3 regions of the Paenibacillus sp. OAS669 genome follow, and region 2 is predicted to be linked to each of the others. Evidence: riboswitches for the same ligand, from Rfam matches in the RefSeq annotation. Region 2 holds a riboswitch; each other region holds the start of a gene.
What was found. Region 2 has a riboswitch for cyclic di-AMP ahead of GGC63_RS27930 (hypothetical protein). Riboswitches for the same ligand answer to the same signal wherever they lie in the genome.
Positions count from the first base shown of each region.

Region 1: another riboswitch for cyclic di-AMP. It lies ahead of GGC63_RS17010 (APC family permease); the one in region 2 lies ahead of GGC63_RS27930 (hypothetical protein).
Region 3: another riboswitch for cyclic di-AMP. It lies ahead of GGC63_RS19635 (TrkH family potassium uptake protein); the one in region 2 lies ahead of GGC63_RS27930 (hypothetical protein).

Region 1 covers NZ_JADBDR010000007.1:116,744-126,774, reverse strand. The annotation lists gene GGC63_RS17025 (helix-turn-helix transcriptional regulator) at 65-1,015, shown strand; gene GGC63_RS17020 (DinB family protein) at 1,099-1,605, shown strand; gene GGC63_RS17015 (NUDIX hydrolase) at 1,669-2,151, opposite strand; cyclic di-AMP (ydaO/yuaA leader) riboswitch at 2,461-2,602, shown strand; gene GGC63_RS17010 (APC family permease) at 2,709-4,544, shown strand; gene GGC63_RS34905 (hypothetical protein) at 4,559-4,693, opposite strand; gene purB (adenylosuccinate lyase) at 4,811-6,169, opposite strand; gene GGC63_RS17000 (TRAP transporter small permease) at 6,435-6,935, shown strand; gene GGC63_RS16995 (TRAP transporter large permease) at 6,936-8,234, shown strand; gene GGC63_RS16990 (TRAP transporter substrate-binding protein) at 8,263-9,300, shown strand; gene GGC63_RS16985 (stalk domain-containing protein) at 9,630-10,031, opposite strand, start outside.
Region 2 covers NZ_JADBDR010000016.1:146,035-156,065, forward strand. The annotation lists gene GGC63_RS27905 (histidine kinase) at 1-1,138, opposite strand, end outside; gene kdpC (potassium-transporting ATPase subunit KdpC) at 1,180-1,803, opposite strand; gene kdpB (potassium-transporting ATPase subunit KdpB) at 1,867-3,909, opposite strand; gene kdpA (potassium-transporting ATPase subunit KdpA) at 3,938-5,617, opposite strand; gene kdpF (K(+)-transporting ATPase subunit F) at 5,675-5,752, opposite strand; gene GGC63_RS27930 (hypothetical protein) at 5,879-6,277, opposite strand; cyclic di-AMP (ydaO/yuaA leader) riboswitch at 6,412-6,562, opposite strand; cyclic di-AMP (ydaO/yuaA leader) riboswitch at 6,720-6,913, opposite strand; gene GGC63_RS27935 (VOC family protein) at 7,326-7,757, opposite strand; gene GGC63_RS27940 (YafY family protein) at 7,871-8,692, shown strand; gene GGC63_RS27945 (spore coat protein) at 8,969-9,541, shown strand; gene GGC63_RS27950 (hypothetical protein) at 9,708-10,031, opposite strand, start outside.
Region 3 covers NZ_JADBDR010000008.1:312,025-322,055, reverse strand. The annotation lists gene GGC63_RS19650 (LysR family transcriptional regulator) at 256-1,152, shown strand; gene GGC63_RS19645 (cation:proton antiporter) at 1,136-2,410, opposite strand; gene GGC63_RS19640 (potassium channel family protein) at 2,477-3,139, opposite strand; gene GGC63_RS19635 (TrkH family potassium uptake protein) at 3,156-4,508, opposite strand; cyclic di-AMP (ydaO/yuaA leader) riboswitch at 4,571-4,718, opposite strand; gene GGC63_RS19630 (CPBP family intramembrane glutamic endopeptidase) at 4,978-6,624, shown strand; gene uvrC (excinuclease ABC subunit UvrC) at 6,670-8,643, opposite strand; gene trxA (thioredoxin) at 8,826-9,143, opposite strand; gene GGC63_RS19615 (YqzM family protein) at 9,406-9,552, shown strand; gene GGC63_RS19610 (MFS transporter) at 9,661-10,031, opposite strand, start outside.

The sequences.
Region 1 (10,031 bases), on a different contig from region 2:
ATTGATTTAGAGCGTCTTCAAAGGTAACATAAAAAGGGAAACCAGTAAGGAGGAGGTAGCACCTTTGAAGCTTGACCGTTTATTGGCTATCACGATGCTGCTGCTCAATCGCAAAAGAGTCGGGGCCCAAGAGCTTGCCGAACGCTTTGAGGTATCTCTGCGCACGATTTATCGTGATTTGGAGGCGCTGAATCAGGCGGGCATTCCGATTGTGTCCTTTGCAGGAGCATCCGGAGGCTACGAGATCATGGATCAATATCGGCTGGACCGGCAATTCCTGTCTTTAGATGAGCTTCAGTCGATTATTATAGCGCTGAAAGGGGTTGGCTCTTCCTTCGGCGATCAGGATACCAGCATCTTGTTGGACAAGGTGGGCGCATTAATGGCCAGGTCCGAGCGGCATGAGTTGGACCATTGGAGCCAGCAGGTCATGATTGACCTGAATCCATGGCATGGCGGCCAAGCGGAGAAGGAAAAGCTCGGGGTACTTCGTGCAGCTGCTCGAGATGCCAAGGTGATTCGCTTCTCCTATACGAGCTCGCAGGGGGATTCGTCCGAACGGATGTGCGAACCGATGGGGGTCGTATTAAAGGGCTACGTATGGTATTTGTATGGATACTGCAGGCTTCGTGAGGATTACCGGATATTTCGGCTTACGCGGATCGAGCATTTGACGGTCTTGGATGAAGCCTTCACACGCCGTTCCAAAACCATGGATCAGCTCGATTTTCGCTGGTCTCGTCAGGAGGAGCCTCCCCGCCTGGTAAGCCTGGTGCTCCGGTTCCAGCCTCGTGCGAAAGCGCGGCTTCAGGATTATTTCTGCTTCGGGGACATGGTGACAGAGCCCGATGGAACCATTCTTGTGACCGCCAAGCAGCCCGATGAGCCCTGGCTGTACGGGATGCTGCTGAGCCACGGGGCCGATGTGAAAGTGCTTGAGCCGGAATCGGTAGCGAGAAAGGTGCAGGAGATGGCACAAAAAATAGTGGACCAGTACCAACTAATCTTGACATAGAGTTGTCAGGGTTAGGAGGGTATACTTCAGATATTCAAGCGAGAATACAGTCATAGGTAGAGATCAAAGGAGGATGATGAATTATGTTTACTTCTGTTGAACAATTTACGGCAAGCTGGAGCCATGAATCCGCTTCTACGCAGCGCGTTATGGATGCATTAACGGATGCTTCGCTCAATCAAAAGATCACTCCCGATCACCGCAGTTTGGGACAGCTTGCCTGGCATTTGACGACCACGGTTCATGAGATGATGTCCCGTACAGGCCTTGAGTTTCAGCCGGTTGAGGGGGGCGAGCATGCTCCTGCGCCTGCTTCGGCCCAAGCTATCGCCGATGCGTACCGGAGCCAGCGTAATGCCCTACTGGAGGCGGTTCAAGCCCAGTGGAAGGATGCGGATTTAACGCGTACCAGCTCTATGTACGGAGAGGAATGGCCTAATGGACTGACTCTCCGTGTACTCATTCAGCATGAGGTTCACCACCGTGGGCAAATGACGGTGCTCATGCGCCAGGCGGGACTTCGCGTACCTGACATTTATGGCCCGACCCGTGAGGACTGGATCGAACGCGGAATGACGCCGCTAGTATAAAAGAATGAAGAGGCCTTCCCTCAATAAGGGAAGGCCTCTTTATTTCACGTCTCTGACGGCCCATTATACCTTCGTCGCAAGCTTCAGATTAAAATGCGGCTTGGTGGCATAGTCCATATAATGGACCTTACCGTCGAAGTCGAGGTAAGCCTGATACCGGCTGCGGATCGCCGGTGCCGTAATCAGCTCAAGCACTTGATCCCTCGCTACCCATCGGCTGTCGGAGGTTTCGTCTGAAGTGGACAGCTCCCCGCCCAGAGGCTGGCAAATAAAGTCCATCATCACCTTCGTGGGTACATCGGTAACCCCGTCATGCCATTTGTAGGCGGAGGTATTGGAATAGATTCCGACCAATTGGACGGGCACGGCGTCAATTCCGCTTTCCTCCTTTATTTCCCGGCTCAGTGCCTCAAGCAGATTTTCCCCGTTTTCCACTTGGCCGCCAGGATAGACCCAGCCTTCATGATGGGTTTTCACCAACAGAACCTTCCCCTGCTCATTGACCACGAAGCCTCCTACGGCTACGATATGTGTCGGCATGGCCATGCTTTGCCCTCCCATAATTTGATGGTTGCTGCAGTACCATCTTACCATATCCTTCCTAGTTTTCTTCTGATTTTCCACTGACAGATTCGATGATAGGAGACCGTTAGCAAGCTCCCCATCATAATAACCGGAGGGAACCTCCCTTTTTTCAATAAAGAAAGCAATTCGATAAGAAACGATGCGAGATGCACGGCTGTAGGCATGTATGCGCTATTTTGACTAAAGGAGAACAGAAATTGGTTTATTTATCGGGACGCGTCACGTTTACAACGGGATCATTAGAAAGTAATATTCAATCGTTGCTTGAATAATTTCATAAAGCTTAATCTTCGAAAGAAGAGCGGGGGACCCATCATTAAGGGGTGAATCCTATTGCGTAGAGCAAAGGAAGGGCATGCTTCTCACAGCCCTAATCCGACAGCTAACCTCGTCAGCGGAAGTGAGAAGGAGAGATGAACACAGGACTCTTGCCTTGTGTTTTTTGTGTTGTTACAGGACATATTAAACACTAAGATGGTTTATTACGCCAATTCTTTTGTTATCGGGGTGCACGCAGTGTGACAACAGATTCATTAAAAAGAGTTATTTTCGGCAGGCCGCTGAAATCCAATGAGCTGGAGCAAGAAAAGATGCCGGTTTGGAAGGCGCTTCCGATATTATCGTCGGACGCCTTGTCGTCAGTGGCTTATGGAACGGAACAGATTCTGATTGCGCTGGCCGCAGTCGGATCGGTTGCAGCCTTTGCTTATTCCCTGCCGATAGCGATCGCTATTATTTTGTTAATCACGATTCTGGTCGTCAGCTACAGACAGGTCATCGACGCTTATCCTCAAGGCGGCGGAGCGTACATGGTTTCCAAGGAAAACCTGGGGATGGCATTCGGAAGATTAACCGGCGTGTCGTTATTGATCGACTATACGCTGACGGTTGCGGTTTCCGTATCCGCCGGAGTGCAGGCTATTACGTCCGCCTTTCCTGCTGCGATCCCTTATATTGTGCCGATCGCCCTGTTCCTGGTTTGGCTCATGGTATGGTTAAACCTGAGAGGGACCTCCGAATCCGGAACGGTATTTGCCTTCCCGACGTATTTCTTTATTCTCTGTGTGCTGGTATTGATCGGCAAAGGGATATTTGATTTGATCACGGGGGCCAGTCATGCGAACGCCATTCATGTGATTCCGGGAGCGGCGCCGGCGGGGCTGACGATGTTCGTATTGTTAAAGGCTTTCTCCTCCGGTTGCTCTGCGGTTACCGGGATTGAGGCGATTTCAGATGCGGTGCCGCATTTTAAAACTCCTTCCAAGGACAATGCCAAAAAGACTCTGCTGTCGCTGGGGATTCTGCTGGCTGTTATCTTCGGCGGGGTTACCATCCTGACCATGGCTTACGGCGTTACACCGGATCCAAGAGGACATACCTCCGTGCTGTCTATGGTAACGGAAAGCGCATTTGGCCGCGGTACGATGTACTATGCGACGCAAATCGCGACGATGATGATTTTGACACTCGCTGCGAATACGAGCTTTAACGGCTTTCCCATCCTGGCATCGATCATGGCTCAAGACAAAAATTTCCCGAGAATGTTCGCTAACCGGGGAGACCGCTTGTCCTTCCATTTCGGGATTGTTACCTTGGGCATCTTGGCCAGCCTTCTGCTGATCGCCTTCAGAGGAAAGACCGATGCACTGATTCCTTTATACGCCATCGGTGTCTTCTTGTCCTTCACGCTGGCTCAGAGCGGTCTGGTCCGCAAATGGTTCCGGGAGAAACAAAAGGGCTGGCAGGGCCGGCTCTTGATTAACGGCTTGGGGGCGCTGGTCTCGTTCGCTGTTCTCATTATTTTTTGTGTGACGAAATTTGTGGAAGGCGCCTGGATTGTCATTATTTTGACGCCGATCCTCTTATGGTTTATTACCAAAATATATGACCATTACGAGGATGTCGCGGATCAGCTTCGCATCAACCTGGATGAGCCGCTTCCCCATAGGGAATCGATCATTATTATCCCGATCGCAGGGATTCACCGGGTGGTTGCCTCCACGATTTCTTATGCCAAGACGCTGTCGCCCAACGTAGTCGCTTTCTATATCTCGTTTTCCGATGAAGATGAGGAGAAGATGGAGAAGAAATGGGAGCAATGGAATCCCGGGGTGCGGCTGGTCGTATTCCGGTCAAGGTACCGGACGATTGTGAAGCCGCTGGTCGATTTCATCGAGCGGATCGACGCGCATGTTAAGGAAAAGCAGACCATCATGGTGCTGCTTCCCCAATTCGTAGCGAAAAAGTGGTGGCACCGCCTGCTCCATAACCAATCCGCTTATCGCATTCGGTCCAGGCTGCTGAAGGAGAAGGACGTTGTCGTAGCTACCGTTCCCTTCCATTTAAGCGAATGAAGAAGAGAGAGCTGTTAGGCTCTCTCTTCTTTAGTGTCTTCCTCTTTATTAGGTTCATTCGGGACGACGATATAGCTATGTTCATTGGTCTTGACGGACCAATCCTCTTGCGAACTGAAGAGCTCGTTTAACAGGGTGTTGATTTCCATGGAGACTCACTCCTTCATTCTGTATCGGCCTATTCAGCATAGTCCCTGCTTCTTAAGTTAACCTTAAAGTTGGAGGACTATTCCATGGCAAAAACAGGAATGGAGGGAGTTGCGGCATTATTGAATGTGACGGACCAGCTTGTCCGCGATGCCGATATAGCTAGACGGCGTAAGACGAAGCAGCCGTTCTCTCTCGGCGTCAGGCAGGCCTAACCCATGAATGAAATCGGCAATGCGCTGCGGCGTTACTTCAACGCCTCTTGTGAGCTCCTTCAATTTTTCATACGGATTCTCATAACCGACGCGGCGCATAACGGTTTGAATCGCTTCGCCGAGCACTTCCCAGCTTTCGTTCAGATCCTGCTGAATCGCCGGCTCGTTCACGGACAAGCTGGAGAGTCCGCGCAGAGTAGCGGCCATAGCAATATAGGAATGAGCGATTCCGACACCCATGTTGCGCAGGGCGGACGAGTCGGTCAAGTCGCGCTGAAGGCGCGAGATCGGCAATTTGTTGGCCAAATGATCGAGCATGGCGTTGCTGACGCCCATATTGGCTTCGGAATTCTCAAAGTTAATAGGGTTCACCTTATGCGGCATAGTGGACGAACCGACTTCGCCGGCGACGACATTTTGCTTGAAATACGCAAGCGAGATATACTGCCATACGTCGCGGTCGAAATCCAGGGTAATATTGTTGAAGCGCATGATCGAATGGAACAGCTCAGCCATGTAGTCGTGGGATTCGATCTGCGTCGTCAACGGGTTGTAGGTCAGCCCCAGGTGCTCGACGAAGGAGCGGGCGATATCTTCCCAAGGCGCGTCCGGATAGGCGATCGAGTGCGCGTTGAAGTTGCCGACCGCACCATTGAATTTTCCGAGGTATTCCTGTGCTTTGATTTGCTTGAGCTGGCGGTTCCAGCGGTATACGAACACAGCAAGCTCCTTGCCAAGTGTCGTAGGGCTCGCCGTTTGCCCGTGGGTACGGGACAGCATCGAAACATTTTTCGCAGCCTCGGCCATACGGGTGACCTCAGCCGTCATTTTCTCAGCCATTGGCAGCCAGCCGCTTTGCATGCCGTTTTTCAGCATCAGGGCGTGGGACAGGTTATTGATATCTTCCGAGGTGCAGCTGAAGTGAAGGAATTCCTTGACGTCAGCAAGGGTTGTCGGATCCAATGTTTCCTTCAGGAAATATTCGACAGCCTTCACATCATGCTTGGTCGTACGCTCGATTTCTTTGATGCGCAGTGCGGATGCATCGTTGAATTGCTCGGTGATGCCTCTCAGAAACGCGATCTCTTCCGCCGTGAAATTGCGCACTTCTGCAATCTCGGGCCTTTGGGACATATGGATCAGCCATTCGACCTCCACAAACACCCGGTACTTCATCAGAGCCCATTCCGAGAAATGCTCTGCCAATACTTCCGATTGTTCCCTGTATCTCCCGTCTAGGGGGGATATAGCTTTAATTGACATTGTTCAGCCTCTTTCTGTTCATTTGACCGTTTGTAGTTTCCTCCAACATAAGAACCATCATTCCGATTATACAATATGCCCTAAGCCTTTCACTACCCCATCTGTCTGAATCAAGGGGCCCACGCCAGGAAAGACCTAAAAAAATTACAAATAAATCTAAAATCCATGGCGTACCGTTTCCGCTCCATATTCTTTACAATAGGTTTTGTGACCGAAAATGTAAGTGCTTACATCACATATTTGCAAGTCTGAAGGGGGATGAAAGGTGAAAGCTCTGAAAAAAGCGTTTTTGTGGATCGATAGCTTTTTTGAGACCTTTTCCATGGCGGCGCTGCTGGCGATGATTCTTATCGTAACGACCCAGGTGTTGACCCGGAAGCTGTTTCATTTCGTATTATTTTGGTCGGAGGAGGTGACGCTCCTGCTGTTGGTCTGGTTCTCCTTCCTTGGTATCGCGTACGGTTTTCGCGAGCACCTGCATCTGGCCATCGATTCGTTTACAAGCAAGTTTCCTCCCAAAGTCAATTGGGTACTGGATAAGACGATTTATGCAAGCACGTTCGCCTTCGGTGTCTATCTGATCCTATCCGGTACCGAGTTTACCATCCTCATGAACGAGAGCACGCTGGCGGCGACCAAGCTTCCCAACAGCGTTATTTATGTGGTGATGCCGATCACGGGTCTGCTTGTATGCGTGTATTCCTTCCTGCAGTTTATCGGGATCGACACAAGAAGGCATCGAGGCATTGAGGAGGGGAGTCATTAGATGGAAGAAACGACAATCGCGATACTCATTCTTACCGTCAGCTTCGTAGTTCTGATGGTGCTGCGGTTTCCAATCTCGCTGACGCTGGCGCTGTCTACATTGCTGACGGTGATGTATCTGGATATCCCGCTGGCGGTGGTCGGTCAACGGATGATTCAGGGCATCAGCTCGTATTCACTCCTGACGATACCATTTTTTATTCTTGCCGGACATATGATGAGCGAGGGCAAGCTTGCGCTGCGGCTCGTGAATCTCGCCCAGCTGATTGTCGGCGGGATACGGGGCGGACTGGCGATGGTGAACTCGGTCGCCTGCATGTTCTTCGGCAACATTTCCGGTTCGGCGGTAGCGGATGTGTCCTCGATCGGCTCCGTCATGATCCCGATGATGAAGAAAAAAGGCTACGATACCGACTATGCGGTAGGAGTTACCGTATCCTCCGCGATTCAAGGGGTGGTCGTTCCTCCGAGCCACAATCTGGTGCTGTACTCCTTGGCGGCGGGGGGCGGCGTATCTATAGCCAGTCTGTTCCTTGCGGGCATCATCCCCGGATTGATTCTCTGCATCTCCCTGATGGCGACAAGCTACGTGTATGCGATCAAGCGAGGGTATGCCAAGGGAGACCCGGTAGAACGCAAGGATATTCCGAAGATCGTGCTGGATGGCTTAATGTCGCTGATGACAGCGGCTATTATTCTCGGGGGCATCTTCAGCGGCTGGTTTACGGCGACGGAGTCGGGTGCATTGGCCTGCTTATACGCCTTTATCCTGACGTTTGTCGTCTACAGGGACATTCCGGTCAGCCGCATGTGGGTGATTTTGCAAAAAACGTTCCGAACCGTCTCCATGGTGCTGTTCCTCATCGCCGCATCCGATGCGTTCAGCTGGCTGCTGGCTTACCTGAAAATTCCGGCCATGGTGACCGATGCGATGCTGGCCATATCGGACAGCCCGATTATCATCCTGCTTATTATTAATATCGTGCTGCTGATTCTCGGCGCCCCTATGGATATGGCCCCGCTTATTTTGATCATGACGCCGATCCTGCTGCCCGTCGTAACTCATCTCGGAATGGATCCGGTCCATTTCGGCATTATTATGATGCTGAACCTGGGCATCGGGCTGCTGACGCCGCCGGTCGGGACAGTGCTGTTCGTCGGCTGCGCCATCGGAAAAATATCGATCAGCCAAGGGACGAAAGCGATGATGCCCTTCTTCTATGTGATGTGCGTCGTGCTGCTCGTGCTGACGTATGTGCCGGATTTAGTGATGTGGCTGCCTAATATGATGAAGCATTAATAATTCAAATAAAAGGGGAAGTGTACGAATGAAACCGTTCATCCAAGTGGTAAGTGTCCTTTCATGCTTGATTATGGCCGGGGGTGTCCTTGCAGGCTGCAACACCAAGGACCCTGCTAAGCCGACGACAGCCGGGGGAGATAAGAAGGTCGAAGGGAAGAAGTATACGTTCCGCTTGGCGGATACGCATCCGCCGGATTATCCGACCGTGATCGGGGATAAAAAATTCGCTGACCTGGTCAACGAGCGTACGAACGGCCGCATTAAGATCGACGTCTTCCCTTCATCCCAGCTAGGGGAGGAAAAGGCGGTCATCGAGCAGGTTCAGCTCGGAGCCATCGAATTCACCCGCGTCAGCAGCGGACCGTTGGCGGAGTTCAATAAAAACTTCGGCGTCTTCAGCCTCCCTTATGTGTTCGACAGCGATCAGCATCTGTGGAAGTTTCTGGAGAGCGATAATGGCAACAAGCTACTGGACAGCCTGGAAAGCTCCAAAATGAAAGGTCTGGCCTATTACAGCTCCGGCGCCCGTAACTTCTATTCCCGCAAGCCGGTAACCAATCTGGCGGAGCTGAAGGGCCAGAAGGTTCGCGTCATTCAGAACAAGATCAACATCGATCTGATGTCCGCACTCGGAGCCAATGCGACGCCTATGGCTTACGGCGAGGTCTTCAGCTCCCTGCAAACCGGCGTAATTGACGCGGCCGAGAACAATTTCCCGAGCTATCAGTCCTCGAACCATTATGAAGTGGCGAAGCATATGATTCTGGATGGGCATCAACGCGTGCCGGAAGTGCTCCTGATCAGCCAATCGGCCTGGAATAAGCTGTCAGAGGAGGACCGCAAGATCGTGAAGCAGGCCGCCATCGATTCTGTCAAAACCCAGCGCGAATCCTGGGATAAGTATGAGAAGGACGCGGAAGCCAGGGTCCGTGCGGCCGGCGTAACCATCACTGAGGTTAAGGACGTTAAGCCTTGGCAGGACGCGGTGAAGCCGGTTATCGAGAAATATCGTCCGGAATATAAAGACGTCTTAGAGCAGATTGATGCGGCCAGGAAAAAATAAGCGAGATGGAAACGGCAACCCCCTGCACTTGTGTAGGGGGTGATGTCTATAAGATACCGACAATCTGAACAATTGCTAGGGTGCCCCGGTGCGGTACCCCCCCTCCGGCCAAGCTTCCGAAGCAGGCTTTGCTACGCAAAGCCCCCAGCTGTTGTTCTCAGGAAATCTTGATTTTATTTCGCTCTATAGCGGGAATTTCCCGAGAACAAAGGCGGGCACTATCGTTCCTACAGGGGATACCCCACCTACCACTTTCGCATTTTTTTAAAATGAAAGGTTTCTCAACAAACCAACCCCCCTGAGCAGATGCACAGGGGGGTGTTGGGTGGTTATTTAAGTTTATACCGATAGAAGTAATCGTTCTGCATTTGCTTGATGACCGTCTCACGGTCTGTTTTAATATCGTAAGGAAGCCGTTTGGAATCCCCCAGGATAGTGGTCTTATAGACGCCCTTCTTTTTATTCAGAAGCTGCGTATTGGTAGTCAGAACCGTCTGGTCCTTATTGAGCCTCTCCAGAGCAAGCACCGGCTCGCGGTCGAGATCTTGGGAGACCTCATAGACGATCTCTAGGGAGATCGACCCCAGATAATGGGTGCTGTCCAAGGACGTCATCATGTCATATTTGGGTTCGGCCGACACAATCTGTACGCCCTCATTCTTAAGAAGCGGGTAATTGCCTTCCGGCTGCTTGAAGTGAATAGCCTGATTGGCGCCATCCCAGGTCACCTC
Region 2 (10,031 bases):
GTTCTCCTTCGTGCTCCGCTCTGTCGGCTACGATGAAGATGTCTATGTTTCTCGTTTGTTGAAGCATATCGTGAACGATAGAGCCTTGCCAAAGCTCCTGCCAGCGCGTCTGCTTGGAATGGCCCATCACGATTCGGGTTATATTATGCTCTACCGCATACTGCACCAGCATGCCGGGCAGCGCTCTTCGCGAGCAGAGCGGCAGCTCCTCGAAGCTGCCTCCGACCTTTTCGACCAGCTTCATGATAGACCGCTTGAAGGCGGCCTCCTCTCTGCCCAGCTGCTTCTTATTACTCACAAACGTAACGACATGAAGATCCCCGTTCAGCCGCTTGGCGATCTGCTGGCCTCTACGGACATGGATCGAGCCGTTCCAATGGTATTGCGCCGATACCAGGATGCGCTCCCCCGCACCCGATGGGCCGAGCAGCCCCATTTCCTCCCTATATTTTTCGAGTGATTCGTTCACTCCCTCCGCCACAAGACGGAGCGACAGCTCGCGAAGGACGGCGAGATTGCCGCGTTGATAGACATCGGCGTCGCCTGGGAACCTTAAGTTGCCTTCGGCGGCACGGGCTAACATCGTTTCGGGCGTTACGTCGATCAGGACGACCTCATCCGCCAGCTCCAGCGTATCGGAAGGGACGGTTTCCCTGACCTCCATACCGGTCCTCCGCTTTACCAGGTCGGTGACTCCTTCCAGCTCGTAAACATTAATAGTCGTAATGACGCTAATGCCGTGGCTTAGCAAATATTTGATATCTTCTAGTCGCGTGGGAAACCGGGCATCCTTGCGGTTGCGGTGAGCCAGGCCGTCAACCAGAACAAGCTCGGGATTGCGTTCAATCAGCTGCTCTAGATTCAAATCCTTCTTCTCCACGCCGTCCTTGAGCCAATGAATGCTGGGAATGCGCTCGAGATCGCCGATCTGCTCCACGGTGTCCGGTCTTTGCATCGTAGACACGGCGCAGATAACGACATCGATGCCCTGCTGCTTGTGCGCATGTCCTTCGCGCAGCATGTGATACGTCTTTCCCGAGCCACTGACCGCGCCGATGTAGACCTTTAGCCGCCCGCGGTGAAGCCTGGATATGGATAATAAGATTTCCTCGGGCGTCTTTCCTCTAAAGGTCTCCATCTCGGCGCCTCCCTGCTGAGCTTCTGGACTTCAATGAAGCATCATTTATGGGTCAATGCCTCCAAGTCGATGTTGAGCTTAAGCACGTTCACTCTCGGCTCACCGAACAATCCCAAGTCTCTTCCTTCTATATGAGCATCCACCAGCTTGCTCAGCTGCTCCTGCGGGATGCCCGTCAGCTTGCTGATTCGGGGAACCTGCGCTTGAGCCGATTCCGGGCTGATGTGCGGATCGAGACCGGATGCCGAGTTCGTAATCAAATCAATAGGCAGCTTGCTGATCGGAACATCGGGGTTGTTCGCCTTCCACTCCTCGATGGAAGCTTGAGTGCGCTTGATCAGCTCAGGGTTGGACGGGGCATAGTTGTTTGTTCCCGAAGCTTCCGCCTTGTAATCGATACTCGATACCCGTCCCTGGAACCATTTCGGATCGGTAAAGCTTTGTCCGATGAGCTCGGAGCCTACAATCTGTCCCGAGGCATTGCTCACCAGACTGCCATTGGCTTTGCCCGGCATCAACACTTGAGCCAGACCCGTGCATACCAGAGGATATACAATCCCGCACAGAACGATAAAAACGACGGCAATCCGAAGCACGGTAAAGAAGGAAACCGTTCCGACGCTTGGATGCGCCGCTGAAGCTGTAGCTGAAGTCGAAGGTTTCATACATTCTCATTCCTCTCTGATCCGGGGCCCGGTCCGTGGACAAGAGCGCCCCTTCCTCTATCTCTACATCCATACATTCACGATCAAATCGATGAGCTTGATCCCAATGAACGGTACGATTACCCCGCCTAGTCCGTACACCACGATGTTTCTGCTAAGCAGCTTGGATGCGGTCATGGGCTTATAAGCCACTCCCTTCATAGCAAGCGGGATCAGCAGCGGAATAATGATGGCGTTAAATAGCAATGCCGATAGGATAGCCGACATCGGGGAACCGAGCCGCATAATGTTCAAAGCCTCCATTTGCGGAATAGCTAAGGTGAACATGGCAGGGATAATAGCGAAATATTTGGCTACGTCATTTGCAATGCTGAACGTGGTCAGCGCACCGCGGGTCATGAGCAGCTGCTTCCCTATAGCAACCACTTCGATGATTTTAGACGGATCGGAGTCCAGATCAACCATATTGGCCGCTTCCTTGGCCGCGACCGTTCCGCTGTTCATCGCCAGGCCCACGTCCGCCTGGGCGAGCGCCGGGGCATCGTTCGTCCCGTCGCCTGTCATTGCGACCAGCTTGCCTTCCGCCTGCTCCCGGCGGATCACCGCTATTTTATCCTCCGGCTTGCTCTCGGCGATAAAATCATCCACTCCCGCTTCACGGGCAATGGTCGCCGCCGTCAGCGGATTATCCCCGGTACACATGATGGTCTTGATCCCCATCCTGCGCAGTTCTTCAAAGCGCTCCTTCATGCCCGGCTTCACAGTATCCTTCAAATAAATCAGCCCGTACAGCCGTTGATCTACCGCCACCGCCAGAGGTGTACCCCCTTCCGAGGCAATGGCGTTGCTCTTGCTCTCCAAATCCGCCGGGATGATGCCGCCTTGAGCGATGACCCACTGCTTCACCGCATCGACTGCCCCCTTGCGAACCTTGCGTCCATCCGCCAGATCGATACCGCTCATTCGGGTTTCCGCTTTGAATTCGATGAATTCGCCGCCTTCTCCAAGCGCTTCGTCATAGCTTAGGCCCTGCTTCTTCATCCATTCCAGCACGGACCGGCCTTCGGGGGTTTCATCCTTTATGGAGCTGACAGCCGCCCATCCGGCCAAGTCTTCTATACGTTCCGACCCGATTGGCAGCATATCGCTTGCCATGCGGTTCCCGTAAGTGATCGTTCCTGTTTTATCAAGGATCATCGTATTGATGTCCCCGGCTGCTTCTACCGCTTTGCCCGACATAGCCAACACATTGAATTGGGTAACCCGGTCCATACCGGCAATCCCTATGGCCGACAGCAAGCCTCCGATCGTTGTCGGAATCAGACACACGAGCAATGCGATTAACACCGGAATCTCCAGGCGAATCTCCAAATAGCCCGCGATAGGTGCCAAGGTCACGACAACGATCAGAAAAATAAGTGTCAAGCTGGTCAGCAAAGTATTCAATGCCAGCTCATTAGGCGTCTTCTGACGCTGGGCGCCCTCGACCAGCGATATCATCCGGTCTATGAACGATTCGCCGGGATCGCTCGTAATCCGCACTTTGATTTTGTCGCTGACGACGCGTGTTCCGCCGGTGACGGAGCTGAAATCTCCGCCGGCTTCTTTGATGACGGGAGCGGATTCCCCTGTAATCGCCGATTCATCGACCGAAGCCAGCCCTTCGATGACCTCGCCGTCACCCGGAATCATTTCGCCTTGGGACACGACGACCAGGTCCCCCTTGCGCAGCTGGGTAGAAGGCACCACCTTGATACCGGAGCCGTTATTCACGATTTTGTTTGCCGTAATTTCCTGCTTGGTTTTTTTGAGAGAGTCGGCTTGCGCCTTCCCTCTCCCCTCCGCCAGCGCTTCCGCGAAATTTGCAAACAGTACGGTGAATAATAAAATAACGAATACGGTAAAATTGAAGCCTACACTGTTCTCCGTTCCAAAGTAGCCAGGAAACACGGTCATAAGCAGCACGACCAAGGTGCCCGCTTCTACAACGAACATGACGGGATTTTTCATCATCACAACCGGACTCAGCTTCAAGAAGCTATCTTTAACGGCATTCATGACGATCGCCGAATTGAGCATCGATTTCCGATGCTGGTTTGCATTCATCTTGCTCATACAGTTTCGCCTCTCCTATTTAACGAATCGTTACATGTTCTGCGATAGGCCCCAGCACGATGGCCGGCAGGAACGTCAACGCCCCGATAATCAATACCGTACCTACCAGAATTCCTACGAACAAACGGTTATCCGTTCTGAACGTGCCGATGGTCTCGGGTACCCATTGCTTGCGTACAAGGGAACCCGCCACCCCCAAGAGGGCAATCATCGATATATAACGACCGAACAGCATGACGATACCGGTGGATATATTCCAGAACGGCGTATTATCGCCTAAGCCTTCAAATCCTGACCCGTTATTGGCGGCCGAGGAGGTATACTCATACAAAACCTGCGATATCCCGTGATAGCCCGGATTTGATATAGCTGCCCTGCCTAACTCCGTTGCCAGTGCAAGAGCCGTGGGCATCAGAATAATGAAAGGATGCGCCAGAATCGCTATAGCAATCAGCTTCATTTCACGCGGCTCGATCTTTTTGCCGAGAAACTCCGGTGTACGTCCCACCATCAAACCGGCCAGAAATACTGCAAGAATGGCATACATCAGCATATTGATCAGTCCTACGCCTTTCCCGCCGAATACGCAGTTCAGCATCATCAGAGCGAGCGGTGTGATTCCGCCGAGCGGCGTCAGCGTATCGTGCATATTATCGACTGAGCCGGTTGTCGCCGCCGTCGTTACCGTTGTAAACAGCGCTGATTGCGCGATACCGAAGCGGACCTCTTTCCCCTCCATACTGCCCTGCGAAGCGTCGATTCCCAGCTTGTTCATCAGCGGGTTCCCCGCCGATTCCGCTGTATAGACGAGTGACAGAAACAGTAGGAACAAAATCATCATCGCCGAGAATAGAACCCAGCCCTGCTTCCGATTGCGTGCAAACCGTCCGTACGTGTACGGAAGGGCAGCCGCCAAAGACCACATTGACAAAATTTCAAGCACATTCGTCAAACCGCTCGGATTTTCAAAGGGATGAGCCGAGTTGACTCCGGAAAAGCCGCCTCCGTTCGTTCCCAGATGCTTGATGGATTCCAGCGAAGCTACAGGCCCGATAGCGATTTGCTGCCGGCTTCCCTCCAACGTGTTGACGCTTAAGGTCGGCTGCAGCGTTTGCGGCACATGAAGCGCTACAAGCACCATCGTGACCCCAATAGCGAGCGGGAAAAATACCCGGATATGCGCTTTGACAAAGTCTTCAAAAAAGTTTCCAATCGTCTCTCCCTTGCTCGTGATTCCGCGTATAAAAGCAATAGCTGCGCACAGCCCCGTCGCCGCCGAGGTGAACATCATCATCGTAATGACAGCCATTTGCGAGAAGTAGGATAACCCCGACTCCCCGCTGTAATGCTGCAGATTCGTGTTGGTCATAAAGCTGATGACCGTATTGAACGACAGCGTTTCTTCCATATTATCAATACCATTCGGGTTCAGCGGCAAATCGTTTTGAACCCGAAGGATGAGATAGCCGATTGCCACAAAGACGATATTCGTCAGGATGAAGCTTAGAGCATACGTCTTCCAGGTCATCCCTTGGCGGTTCTTCAGCCCTGTTACCGCATAGATTGCCTTCTCCACAGGAGCAAACCAGGTATCCGTACGATTGCCTTCATTGGAAAAGACGTGATATAAATAGGTCCCTAATGGTTTGACCAGCAGGACTAGAATGACAATCACGACGGTGATTTGCAATATTCCCATTGTCGTTTCCTCCTATGAATGCTGTCTTCGTCTGCTGAGCTTTCCTGAATGAAAGGCTCAGAATTTTTCCGGATGAATCAGGGCATAAGCCAAATAAATGAAGAGAAGCACGGTGATGGCAGCGATAACCATCATGATCTTTCGCCTCCTGTCTCCTCAACGACCCGATTGCACCAAGACAAAAAGCCGTAAAACAAAAGGTACGTTACTGCCAGCAGTACTACCATATATACATCCTGCATAGGAATGCCTCCGTCCGCATTAATTCATCAAGAAAGATACATCATGGCTTGAAGTATGAATGACATGGTCAGCTCCCAGACCTTTATAGACAAGCCGCGGATTCATATTATGCGTCACCACGCAAATTTCTTTGGATGTCCAGGTCCTGCATATTTGAATGAAGCGGCAGCACAAGTTCAAGGAGCTTTCAAATAAAAAGACTTTACCGATCGGAAGGTCAGGCAATAGCCATGACTCGCATTCCGACGTATCGATCCAAATCGTATGCTTTACGCCCAAGCTCTCTAGTCGCTCCTGCTCTGCCCGGCTGTTCGTAATTGCTGCGAACGGAATGCCTTTGGACAGCAGCAGCCGGATAAATCCTTCCCCGGTTTTGTTGGGCGCCGATACAAGAATAAATTCTTGAGCGGCGTTCATCTTCACATTCCTCCTAATCTCTCAAGAGAAGGCAGCAGGATCAGGGCACAAAAAAAGAAGCCTGCGAAAAGAGGTGAACTCTTCTCGCGGCTTCTTAAAGCACAGCCATAGCTGTACCTAAGCACACGATCATCGTTGCCTCTCTCGATACGCTTACGAGGTTAGCTGCCGGATTCGGGCGTGAGAGTCGCCCTACCTGAAATTTCAGGATTCACCCCATGAGCCGGTAAGCTCGTTGGTTCCCCCGTTCCTTACTTAGCACTAAGGATTCAGCGATACATTGCAAGGTCATATTCATCAAGTTTTATGGAAACATTCCATATCGTTTTTCAATAGAAAACGCAAGAAGACCACAGAGGCTTAAGCCCTGTGGTCGTTAATAGCGATCACAAGCTTCATCATCCTCTCTCCATAGACCCTTTGAACTTCTGCATAGCGAAGTTAGAAGTCTGTTCCACGCTGACGAGGTTAGCTGTCGGATTCGGGCGGTGAGAGTCGCCCTACCGGCAGGCGCAAGCTAGCTTTGCACCCTTCGGATTCACCCCAAGCGATATGCGGACGGCTCTCACACCGAACGGATATCACTGTGTTGGTTCCCCCGCTTTCCTATAGAAGGAAATTAAGCGATCAGAATTTGGAAACATTGTTTTTTCAAATCATGAATTGTATATTACGCCAGTTGCCCTTAACTGTAAAGAACACTTGGGAGACTTGTGCGATGAAATTACACCAACGGCCAGGATGGCAACGCTTACTTTACATGCGATCTCCAGATAACTGCTTCCTGCTCACTCTATCTCCATTTTTCACAAATTGATTCCCTTTGATTTCCTGCGCTTCGGCACCCTCTTTATCCAAAATGCACTGAGCTAAAGCCAACCGTTTTTCTCTGCAATGCTGATTGCGTCAATCCGGTTTTTGGCTTCGAGCTTTTGCTGAAAGAACAAAATGTAGTTCCCACGCAGCAGCTTACACGGTAAAATTATACAGGATCATCAATTATTCATAAAAGAACCGGGGATTCCTCCCCGGTCAAAACCTTTTATTTTCAGCTCCAACTGCTCGTTGTATCATTCATGAAGAACTGGAACGTAATGTTAAAACGATCTTTCACTATTCCGAAGCACGGACTGAATTCAGTTTCCTGCAGCGGGAATATCACTTGCCCTTTTTCACTCAATTTAGTAAACATTTCTTTAATCTCGTTTTGCTGCGTCGCTGTAATGCAAATATTCACCTGATCTCCGATTACATAAGGTTGCCCCGGAAAGATATCAGCGACCATCAAATCATTTTCACCGGTTTGCAGCACGGCATGGGAAATGCGGGTTTTCACCTCTTCAGGTAAACCATCGGCATCCTTGCCTTCCCCGTACGTAGTTTTGAACAGTAATTTCGAGTTCAACGCTTCCTGGTAAAACTGAATTGCTTCCGCAGCTTGTCCATCCAGCATAATAAACGACGTTGAGCGCATTGACATTCCAACATCTCCTTTTAAATGAAATTGTCCAATTTTGGTTGTTTTGGACTTGATTAGCGTCATATCGCACAATAGTGACAATACTTGTCGCAATACACGAAATGGAGTTTATAATGGCAAAGTCCAAACGACTGATCGAGATTATGATGATCATCAACAAAAAGAAGTCTTTCAACGCCAAAGAGCTTGCCGATGAATTTGGAGTTTCCACGCGGACGATTATGCGGGATATGCAGGAGTTGAGCGCGCTGGGGGTTCCTTTTTATTCGGAGGTTGGTCAGCATGGGGGATATAAGATGCTTAACGAGAGAATGCTGCCCTTTTCCAGCCATGCATTGAGGCACTACGAGAATCTTCCTTTTAAGGCGGAAACAGATTCCGTGTTGCGGAAGTTTTACTCTTATATGACGGAAGATATTCGGGACCGTATCGACCGGATGCGGAAACGATTTGATCTGGTTACGCCGATGAGACATGCAAGCACGCCTTATTTGAGCTTATTGCTGGATGCTGCGATCGATCAAAAAGTGGTGCGCATGGAGTACGAATCGAAACAGCATAAGCGGTTAAGAGATGTCCAGCCGATCGGAATTTATGCCAGCAATGGGTTTTGGTATTGTCCGGCCTATTGCTTTCACCGCCAAGAAATTCGCTTGTTTCGCTGTGACCGGGTTAGATCTGTTGAACTTTCCGAACTGAAAGCGATCGATTTGACGCAAGTGCATACAGGAAACTGGGAGTCTTACATGGAAGAGGAAAGTCCGGCAATGGAGCTTTATGTTGAGCTTACGGCAACAGGGGTGCAGAGATGCCAATCCGAAATGTGGCCGGCACACAAATTGCAAATTCATGTTAGAGAAGACGGCACAGGATGGCTGGACGATCAAATCCCCACAACCAGCCTTCCATTTTTCGGTCAATTTTTTATTGGATAGGGTATGGATGCAAAGGTAAAAGCGCCAGACGAACTGATCCATGTTATGAGGGAAATGCTGGGCAAACTAATGGAGCAATATCGGTAAAGATTGTCCAACACGAAGGACCCCTTAGCGTATTATTTCGTTAAAATGTTGGAATCAGGATGGAAGGGGCCCCTGCCGCCAATTGTCTTATGAGGAAATGATTTTTTGCATTTCATGCATAGGAATGGGTTGAAGTGAAAGAATATACGGGTATTCCAAAAATATGCACAGAGAGGGTTGACCCGACCGATGCAATTAGGCGCACACGAAGCCTATGAGCTTAACGAATTGCTGCTCAGCTGCACCAATTCCATCAACAGTATGGCATTGTTCCTAAATCAAGCACGCGATCCTCAATTGAGAGATATGATCGCAAGACATTATTCCGCCCACATTCAGGACTATAACATGAAGGTCGAGTTCGCCAGTCAAGCGTCCGGGTCCAGGGACCAGCTGAATGTTCCCCCGCTCCATATGCAAATGGGCGCTCCCGCTCCTCACATGATGGTTAACCCGGTTACACCGCAGGTAAAGCTGCAGCAGCTCGATGACCGAGCCATCGCTACCTCCTACCTGCTTACGTTGAAGCGCTCTGGAAGAGACTATGCTTGGGCCGCCTTCGAATGCTCGACACCTCAGCTGCGGGCGTTTCTCGAAGACGCCTTCCGGATGTGCTCCCATCAAGCCTTTGAGGTTTGGAGCTTCATGGCCTCCCGCGGCTGGTATCCGGTCATTATGGCCCCTCAGCAAACGATGCAAACCATCGGCGGAATTTACCAGGAAGTCCCTTATCAGCAGCCCATGAACGTGTATCAGCAATAAGCATTGCCGCGCGCTAATCACTGGCGCACATCAAACAACTCTCCCCGCACTTATCGCAGGGAGAGTTGTGTTTTGTTATCGTTTGATCTAGTTTGGTACCGCCGAACTATACGCTGTCTATAGTCCGCCATAATAATCTTGAGGACGACCCTCATGTCTTCAAATTTTACTGGCCGTCCTTGATTTCCGTTATCGTAAAAGTGCCGTATCCGTTCATAATCGTGCCACCATTCATCCAGGTTACTCCTACTTGGATAGGAGTATTTAGCGGAAGATTCAGATCCTGTATCGTAACTCTTTCATTAGGATCAAGCTTCGAGACGACCATCTTGGCATCGGGACCGATCGTACTGCCCGACATCTTCTCCTTCGTATCCACTCTGTACACGATAACGACATTGTTCGTCGGTCTGTCCCCTGTATACTGTACCTCGATAGCGTACTGCCAAGACGTTTCAGAAGAGCGAGTCGGCAGTAAGGCCAGCTTCCA
Region 3 (10,031 bases), on a different contig from region 2:
TTGACAAACCATTTTTCATTGTACTCCCGCAGGAAACAAGCGTCAACATGAATCGCTACGCCTATTTTCCATGTATCGACAAATTTTTATGCAGTCCAGCCGAAAAAATGTGAACAATACGTGACACACACCATAGTACTCCATTATCGCTTATAATGGAAGTGCCGATTTTTTATAAACTCTTATTCAGTTTTGACATATACAATGAGCTTAATCACAAAAGGGACATTTTATTTGAAAGAAGGGACTATTTTGCTGGAAAATATCGATATTTTTGCTAAGGTCGTGGAGTTGGAAAGCTTGAATAAAGCATCTCAGGTGCTCAACATTTCTCAGCCCGCACTTTCCCGTAAAATCATGAGGCTTGAAGAGGAGCTGGGCGTGGACCTCTTTATCCGCAAAGGAAAGCGGCTTGAGATTACCCGTGCAGGCCAAATTGTCTATGAGCACGCCATTGAGCAGCGTCATCTGGAAAGGAAGCTGATGCGCTCGATCGAGGAATTCAAGACGACCGTCAAGCCCGCGAGCATCATTATAGGGGCAAGCCTGACGACACTGCAGTCTACCTTGCCTGACCTTATCACCATCTATACGAAGAACTACCCGAATACCGACATTAAAGCCGTTACCGGCAAAACGCATGAGATCGTTCCCATGGTCAAGGAGAGGAAGGTCGACATCGGTCTCGTCGCTTCCAAAATCGAGCATCCGGGCCTCAAATGCGTGCCGCTGTTCGACGATCATTTATGCCTAGTCCTGCCGCTCGGGCATCCGTTCGTAGATAAAGCTTCTATTGAAATAGGCGACCTGCATGAGCTGCCTATGATCTTATTCTCCCGGGGCACCTGGTACCGCATCCTAATGGATGAAATGTTCCATCGCTACGCGATTCAGCCGGACGTCAAAATGGAGATCGACTCCTTCGAGGCCATCATCCGCCTGGTCTCCACCTGCAAAACAGCGACGCTGCTGCCGGAATCGTATCTGCGAAGCAATCTGGTCAAGGATAATGAGCTGGTCGTGCGTTTCATCCCCGCTTTGGAGCAAATGACAAGAACGACCTCCCTGTTGTTTACAGAAGAGGTCGTCCATCATCCTTCGGCGCAGCGCTTTATTGAGAAGGCCAAGGAGTTTTTCAAACAGCCGGTTTAGGATTGGATTGCAGCCGGTCCCCAGGTGTCTCCTTTTTCTCCTCGATACCGAGCCTTTTGGCGACATAGGCGGTCGTCCCTGCCTGCAGCAATATAGTCAGAAGAACCGCAAGAAAGGTCACGGAAGCAATGACGTCGGCATGCTGCACCCCAAGCCCTGCAACCATGCCTGACAACGCCGCCGGTATGACGCCCGTTTCGCGGACCCAGAACATAAAGAAGATTTCGTTCCAGCTCCATTGAGCCCTCCGGTCGGGCAGCGTACAAATCAGCACCGCAAGGGGTCTGGCAATCAGCATGAATACGGCAATGACGCCCAGGCTTGGCCACAAGTGGGCCCAGATCACCTGGAAATTGACCTGGCTGCCGAGCAGGATAAAGATCAGCATCCGCATAATGACCGTCATATTATCGCTAAAATGCCCCATTTCATGAAGCTTGTCGTTCATGTCGAGCTTGAATACGTCCGTATTCCCCCAAACAAGTCCTGCCGTAAAGGTCGCCATAAATCCGCTGACATGAAGCGTATCCCCGATCCAGTAGGAGCCTATAGCGGTTACGACCAGAGCGATAGTCGCATAATCGCGGAACCAGCCCAGCTTCAAATGAGCCGTCACGAAGGCTAACGCCATGCCAATGACACCCCCGACCAGGATGCCACCTGCAGCCGTCAACACAAATTCCTTAATGCTCGCGGCAATAGAGAATGAATGGCTTCCAGTGACGACAGCCAGCACCGTGAAGGTGAGAATGGAGCCTGTCGCATCGTTGAAGGCCGATTCACTCTCGACGGTCTCACGGACCTTCGTACGGATCGTCACCTGCTTGAACACGGGGATAAGCGTAGCCGGGTCCGTGGAAGAAATGATGGCTCCGAGCAATACGGCATACAGAAGCGGAATGCCCAGCAGCCAATGAGCCGCCATAGCAACGACTCCGCAGGTTATCAACACGCCCGGCACGCTCAATAGCGCGACGGACAGCCATACCTTCTTCAGGCCGGACAGCCGGATGTTGCGCCCTCCATCGAACAAAATGAGCACGGAGCCGATAGTCAAGATGAATTGATTGGTCAGTGAGCTGCTGGTCTCTGAGACCCAGTGCAGTCCCTGCCCTACAATCATGCCCGCGATCAGGAATAAAGCGACATCAGGCAGCTTCAATTTGCCGGCCAAGCGTCCGAAAATCATCCCCAGACCAAGAATGAGCACCAATAATAGCAAGATATGATGGACTATTTCCGAAACGTCGTTGGCCATGCTCTTTTGTCACTCCATTGTCCCAGATGTGCAGCGTCTCTATTTCTTGTGACGGCTGATTATTTGCTAACGGATTACTTCGCTCTCGAACAAATCAATCTGCTCGTTCGTTCCTATGATGACCATAATGTCCTGTTCATCCAGCGTATCTACAGCGGTCGGAGCAATAATGACTCCGTGCTTCTTATTGATAGCGACGACACTGCACCCGTATTTGGCTCGAGGGTCCAGCTCCTTGAGCGTCCGGCCGGATAAGCGCTTAGGTACCGACAGCTCTGCGATGGTATAATCTTTGGACAGTTCGATATAATCGAGCAGGTTCGGTGAAACCAGCTGATGCGCTACGCGAATCCCCATATCCCTCTCCGGGAAGATCACCCGGTCAACGCCGATCTTGTTCAGCACCTTCCCGTGAAGCTCGGAGAGCGCCTTCGTGACCACCATCTTGACACCAAGGTCCTTGAGCAGGATCGCTGTCAAAATGCTTGCCTGAATATCATCCCCGATGGAGACGACCGCACAATCAAAATTACGCATGCCTAGCGACTTCAACACATCTTCATCCGTAGAATCCGCGACGACGACATGCGTCAAGACATCGCTCATCTCCTCTACGGCTTCCTCATCCTTATCGATGCCCAAAACCTCGTATCCGAGATCCACCAGCTCCCTGGCCAAACTCGATCCGAATCTCCCCAGCCCAATCACTGCATACTGACTACGTTTCATTGTCTTAACTTTTCCCCTATCCAATGGTTATTTTCCCTTCCGGGTATCTGTATAATTCTTTTTCCGTTTTTGGCCCAAGCGCATATGCCAGCGTCAAAGGACCGAGACGGCCCGCAAACATCATCAGGCAAATCAATATTTTGCCGACATCGGTCAAATCCGTCGTCATTCCCATCGTCAAGCCAACCGTGCCGAAGGCGGAGGTCACCTCGAACAAAATCATCAGGAATGGATGGTTTTCCGTCGTGGACAAAATCATCGCAACGAAGATGACCATAAACAAGGCGATCATCGTAAGCGTAATAGCTTTCAAAATACGGTCCTTACCCAAACGGTAATGAAACAGGACAATGTCTTCCTTCCCCCGGACCATAGCTATCATCGCGCCAATCAGCGTCGTGAAGGTGGTCGTCTTGATCCCGCCCCCGGTAGAGCCCGGAGAGGCGCCTATAAACATCAGGATGATCATGAAAAACTGCGTCGCCTGGCGCAGGCTTCCCAAATCTACCGTATTGGCTCCCGCCGTGCGCGGAGTTACCGATTGGAAGAACGATGCCCAGATCTTGCCTCCCCACGTCAGTGAGCCTAAGGTTTTGGCATTCGTAAATTCAAATATAAAGATGACGAGTGCGCCAATAAGAATAAGCAAGCTTGTCGCGCTCAAGACCACCTTGGAATGCAGCGACAGCCGCCGGTGGTTCCTGTAGTCCATAACGTCCGACATGACTACAAACCCAAGACCTCCCAGAATGATAAGCCCCATTGAAACGATATTGACGACGGGGTCATTGACATATGAGGTAAGACTCGTGAACGGACCATAGACCGATCCGAACAGGTCAAAGCCGGCATTGTTGAAGAAGGAGATCGCATGCCAGAAGCCAAAATAAATCCCTTTGGCCGGGCCCAGCTCCAACGACCATCGAATCGAGAAAATCACTGCCGCAGCGAGTTCAATTGTGAGTGAGTATCGAATGACCCGGCGGATCAACCGTACGATCCCTTCCATGCTTCCCTGGTTCATCGCTTCCTGCAGGATTAACCGTTCTTTCAAGGAAATTCGCTTTTTTAGCGCAAAAGCAAACAGGGTCGCCATCGTCATAAAGCCCAGACCGCCGACCTGGATCAGCAAGATGATGACAATTTGCCCGAATTTCGAAAAAAACGTTCCCGTATCCACAACGACGAGCCCTGTCACACAGGTGGCCGATGTCGCGGTAAACAACGCATCCAGAAAGCGCAGGGGCTTGCCTGTAGCCGAGGCGACCGGGAGGGACAGGAGCATGGCGCCTGCAAGAATAATCAATGCAAAGCCGATAACTAATATTTGCGGCGGTGTGAGTTGAATTTTTTTGGTTACGGGCTTCATCGTTCACCTCAATTTCGGTTTTCAGGCAATAAAAAAGACACTGGAAACCCAATGCCCTATACAGGTTCCTGCAACAAAGCCTACGAGGTTAGCTGACGGATTCGGACGCACAGGTACCCTATCAATTCCATCTCGCGAAATGGAATCGAATTCACCCCTTATTACTCATGGTTCCCCCGTTTTCAAAAAGAAATTCGGCTTTTTATTCAATTGATATGAATTATAATGTGCTTTGCTTGTAATCACAAAGTCGCTTTTACTCGAAAACGGGTAATAATCGGATTATTAGAATACTTAGTATGAAGCTGATAGAGCCGGCGCTTCGCTTTTCAACGATTTTCCCCTTCTTGCTCTGAATTTCATTGGATTTTGGCCGGGCATGTGTGCTAAGTTTAATGAATACAATGACATATCCTCACCATTTTATAAGCATAATGTAAGCTTCTAATTCTAAGTAAGGAGACATGGCATGGTAAAACGTCAAACCGACTTCCCTCTTCTCATTTTGGCACTTTTTGGAATTATCTTGTATGTATCGATCGCCGCCATCTCTTCCTGGCTCCAGGATGAATCGGTTGAGCAAGTACAGGAGGCCTCCCTCCCAACGGTTACGAAGCAGCAGGCAGCAGAGGCGGCCGTCCGGTTCGTTCAGGAGCGCTTCGGGCTCTCGGCCGATTATCGTACCGGCACCTTGTTTCAGTCTCATTCCGATCGAAGCGGATATCTGCAAAAAGCGGAGCTGCTCGATGAATATGTCAAGCGCTTTGCCGCCTATCCTATCGATTATTTTGAGGTGGAAATTAACGACAATTCGAACCTTGCTACCTATTACGTAGAGGTTAACTTTACCAACTTAAATATAATGGGCTGGAACGCGTACTACGCTCCCTCGAGCAAAAAGCAGACTGTTGCCTCATTGGGAGACTCATTGGCGATAGCGGAGCAAACGTTGAAGGACCAGGGCTACACGCTATCCGATTTCACGAGAATCCATCCGGTAACCGAGCCGGAACCGCCTGTAACGAACGGTCGCGGTACGCCTTACCTATTTGAGAGTAAAGACAAACAAATAGGAGAAGCCAAGCTTAGGTTAAGCTTGTCGGTAGACGGCGGAAAGGTCACGGCCTTCCATACGGCGTTTTCCATACCTGAGTCCTTTGCCGAATGGAAGGAACAGCAGAATGACAATGCTTCCTTGATGACCCGGATTAGTCTCGGAGCTTCTCTCATCATGGCGGCTGCGGCTGTATTCCTTATGATTCGATACCGCAAAGAATGGACCTTTCGGCGCGGGATCTTTTTAACCTTCATTTTTGCTGCCATCTATATCTTCAACAATTTCAACATGCTTCCGGCATTCCGGACCATGCATTCCAATGGGCCTTCCGATTGGGGCGCTATGTTTAACCTTTGGTTTATTAATATCGTTACTGCTATCATGGCTGTCAGCGTCTATTTTTCGTTTCAGGCGGGACGTCAGCTATGGCAGAGGCAGGGCTGGATTACCTGGCCCGTTTGGAGGGACGATTCGTTTGGGGGGCATATCCGCAGCTCAATGATTCGGGGGTATCTGCTCTGTATTTTCATCCTGGCCGTGCAGCAAACGCTATTTTTCATAGCGGGCGAATACTTTGATGTCTGGTCCGTGAACGACCCTGCCGATTCCGTCCTGAACATGTCTTGGCCCGCGGCTTTTCCTCTAATGGCATGGGCAGCGGCGATATCCGAGGAAGCCATCTACCGGCTGTTCGGCATCGCCTTCTTCATGAAGCTCGTACGCAACCGGTTCCTTGCAGTGCTGCTGCCAAGCATGATTTGGGCGCTCAGTCATACGCAGTACCCTATCTACCCGGTCTATACGCGTTTTATTGAGGTAACGATCATCGGAATCATTTTTGGCTATGCCTTTTTGAAATACGGCTTGATGACCGTACTCTTCGCTCACGCAACGATGGACAGCATCCTGATGGGCTTGTCGCTGCTGGACTTGAAGGGCACGCCGTTTCTCATCACCGGCATCTTTTATATCCTCTTCCCAGGGCTGGTGGGCCTGGCCGTCGCTTGGCTCCATGCCAAAGCAAAGAGGAACCCTCCGACTCTCCGTACGAGTCATTAGATTCCTCCCGGTTATAATGTCAAAAAGCTGGAAGCTTCCGCCAACCTATTCGATGGCGTTGGCTTCCTGCTGATATTCTTCACCGCTCTCTTCTTCTTCTTGCAGCGGTTCCTCCGCTTCGCCGTTCAGCGAGCGCAAAATTTGCGAAGCCAGCTTTTCCCCGATTCCAAGAGGCCGGAAATCCTCAATGCCGGCTTCTTTAATTTTTTTCAGAGAGCCGAAGTGCTTCAAGAGCGCCTTGCGCCGCTTCTCCCCGATGCCTGGAATGGAATCCAGCGTCGATACGACCATCGACTTCGCGCGCGTCTCCCGATGGAAGGTGATCGCAAAGCGATGGACCTCATCTTGAATCCGCTGGAGCAAATAAAATTCCTGGCTGTCCCTGGGAAGCGGAACGACCTCGGGCGGATCTCCCGTCATCAGCTCCGCCGTTTTATGCTTGGCGTCCTTAACAAGGCCGCAGACCGGGATATATAGCCCCAGCTCATTTTCAAGCACATCGACGGCCGCTGAAATCTGCCCTTTGCCGCCATCCACGACGATAAGATCCGGCATTGGCAGGTTTTCTTTAAGTACCCGTTCGTATCTCCGGCGAATAACCTCACGCATCGTTTCGTAGTCGTCCGGCCCTTGCACCGTGCGAATCTTGTATTTGCGGTATTCCTTGCGGTCCGGCTTGCCGTCCGTAAACACGACCATGGCCGATACGGGATCGGAGCCCTGAATGTTGGAGTTATCGAAGGCCTCGATACGGTGAATCATCCCGGTACCGAGCCATTCGCCCAAATTTTCCACCGCTTTGACCGTACGCTGCTCGTCTCTCTCAATAAGCCGGAATTTCTCCTCCAGCCCGACGCGGGCGTTATCGCACGCCATATGAACCATATTTTTTTTCAAGCCGCGTCGCGGGATATGGACCTTCACCTTAAGCCAGCTCTCCAGCGCTTCCTTGACGTCGGTCTTCATTCCTTCGGCGAGCCCCGCAGGTTCCTCTTCGCTGGCGGATTCCGGAGCTTCGGCGCCCGCTGCGTTCGCTTCCTGCTCTTGCTCCGGCTCCGCAGGCAGGAAGACCTCCCTCGGCAGGGCGGGGTTATCGCTGTAATACTGCGTGACGAAGGAAATGAAATCCTCGTATTCCTCGCCGTAATACGGGAACATCGAGGCGCGCCGCTCGATCAGCTTCCCTTGGCGCATGTACAGGATTTGGACGCACATCCAGCCCTTATCCACCGCGTAGCCGAATACATCCCGGTCCACAATATCGTGGGTTGTGATCTTCTGCTTCTCCATGACCGCGTCGATATGAACAATATGATCGCGCAGCTCCTTGGCCCGTTCGAAATTAAGCTCCTCCGCCGCCTCATGCATTTTGCGGGTCAAATCCTGCTTAATTTCATCGTGCCCCCCGTTCAAGAACCGGGTAATCTCCTGCACCATCCGGTCATATTCTTCCTGAGCGACCTCATACTCGCACGGGGCAACGCATTGCCCCAGATGGTAATACAGACAGACGCGCTCCGGCAGCGTCTTGCATTTGCGGAGCGGATACAGCCGGTCTAACAGCTTCTTCGTCTGCTGTGCAGCAAAGGCATTCGGGTAAGGGCCGAAATATTTGCCCTTGTCCTTATACACCTTGCGGGTCACCTCGAGCCGCGGATGCTTCTCATTCGTTATCTTGATGTACGGGAACGACTTGTCGTCCTTAAGCAGCACGTTATAGCGGGGATAATACTGCTTGATCAGGTTACACTCAAGTATTAATGCCTCTACGTTGCTGGCCGTTACTATATATTCAAAGTCGGCGATCTCATTGACCAGAGCCTGCGTCTTGGCGCTGTGGCTTCCTGTAAAATAGGAGCGGACCCGGTTGCGCAGCACCTTGGCCTTACCGACATAAATCACCTTGTCGTCTTTATTCTTCATCAAGTAACAGCCTGGCTTCTCCGGCAGCAGAGCCAGCTTGTTACGGATCGCTTCGTTTCGCCGCTTGCGCTCCTGTTCCTCCTCGTGCATCGTCATCGCGACCTATCTCCTTTCTCACAACCATCCCATGAACATGACGTTGCTTCCTTCTTAGGCATAAGCAATCCTCCAAGGATGCGGTGGAAGCCTGCTTGGCATAGTCTTATGCAACAAAAAAGCTCTTTTCCAGCATAGCAGAAAAAGAGCTTTTTCTCATTAACAGTTTTCGTTAGAAAACATTATTGATTGCGGGTTACAACGTTTTTCAAAGCGTCCTTCGATTGGAAGCCTACCACTTTATCAACCGGTTGTCCGTCTTTGAACACGATCAATGTAGGGATGCTCATAACTCCAAAACGGGATGCGGACTCAGGATTGTCATCCACGTTCACTTTAGCGATTTTCACGCTGTCCCCCAATTCTTGATCAAGCTCTTCCAATACAGGAGCGATCATTTTGCAAGGTCCGCACCAAGGCGCCCAGAAATCAACAAGAACCGTACCGGATCCTTCAACTTCATTCTTGAAGGATTGGTCCGTAACATTAACGATAGCCATCGTATGTCTTCTCCTTCCACCGGATAAAATAAAATGTTGTCAACAAGTAAAGTATACCACAATACCCCCTATTTTCAACCGCCGCCCGACTCGTCCATCTGTTGCCATCCATGAGCGGCTTTACCCTGTACTCATTTTGAAAAACGTCGCATAATTGTCACTTTCCCCTGCTTTACAATTATCTTCGTATTTGGGTATACTATTCGTAATTAGGACTATGCACAAGACTTTCCTACGGAAATTCTTAAGGAGGAAATCAATAATGAGCGATCCAAAGCATCCTGAACTTCATGTGATGGAAGAACCAACCAACGACTTTTTGGACGTTGCAATCGGCTTCGGCGTATTCTTCGGTGTTCTTCTGCTGATTGCTGTAGTCGCAACCGTTGTTCAGGTTATGACTCGCTAATAGGTTATCAAAGGTCTGTCCAGCTGACACAAGCGGGGCAGGCTTTTTTATTTTGCAAGAACGGCTGGCGAATGCAAATCAATGACGAACCTTATATCACCAAAGTCACTAAGTAACGGATTTGCTGTCCATTACTCTGTCCTTAGCCATTTTAGCTGCACGCCCAAATTGTACATAATACAATGCAACCATCATAACGACCAGAATAGCCAGTACCAGAAAAATGTCGCTATATACGAATGTAGTGCTGTTTTGAGGTATCGGATTGAAGTGAACGGTCGAAGTGCCGAAATCCAGTACCTTGGCGATGGCAGCGGCAGATGCAGCCGAAGAAATAAAAGTGATCATGGAGAACAATCCCATTCCTACTCCTATATGCTCTTTGGGCAGCGCTCGTGAAACGGTGTTCGACATCGCAATTTGCATGAACGATTGACCAAGGACACCGAAAATGAGAAAGATCGCAATAAAGACTGGCG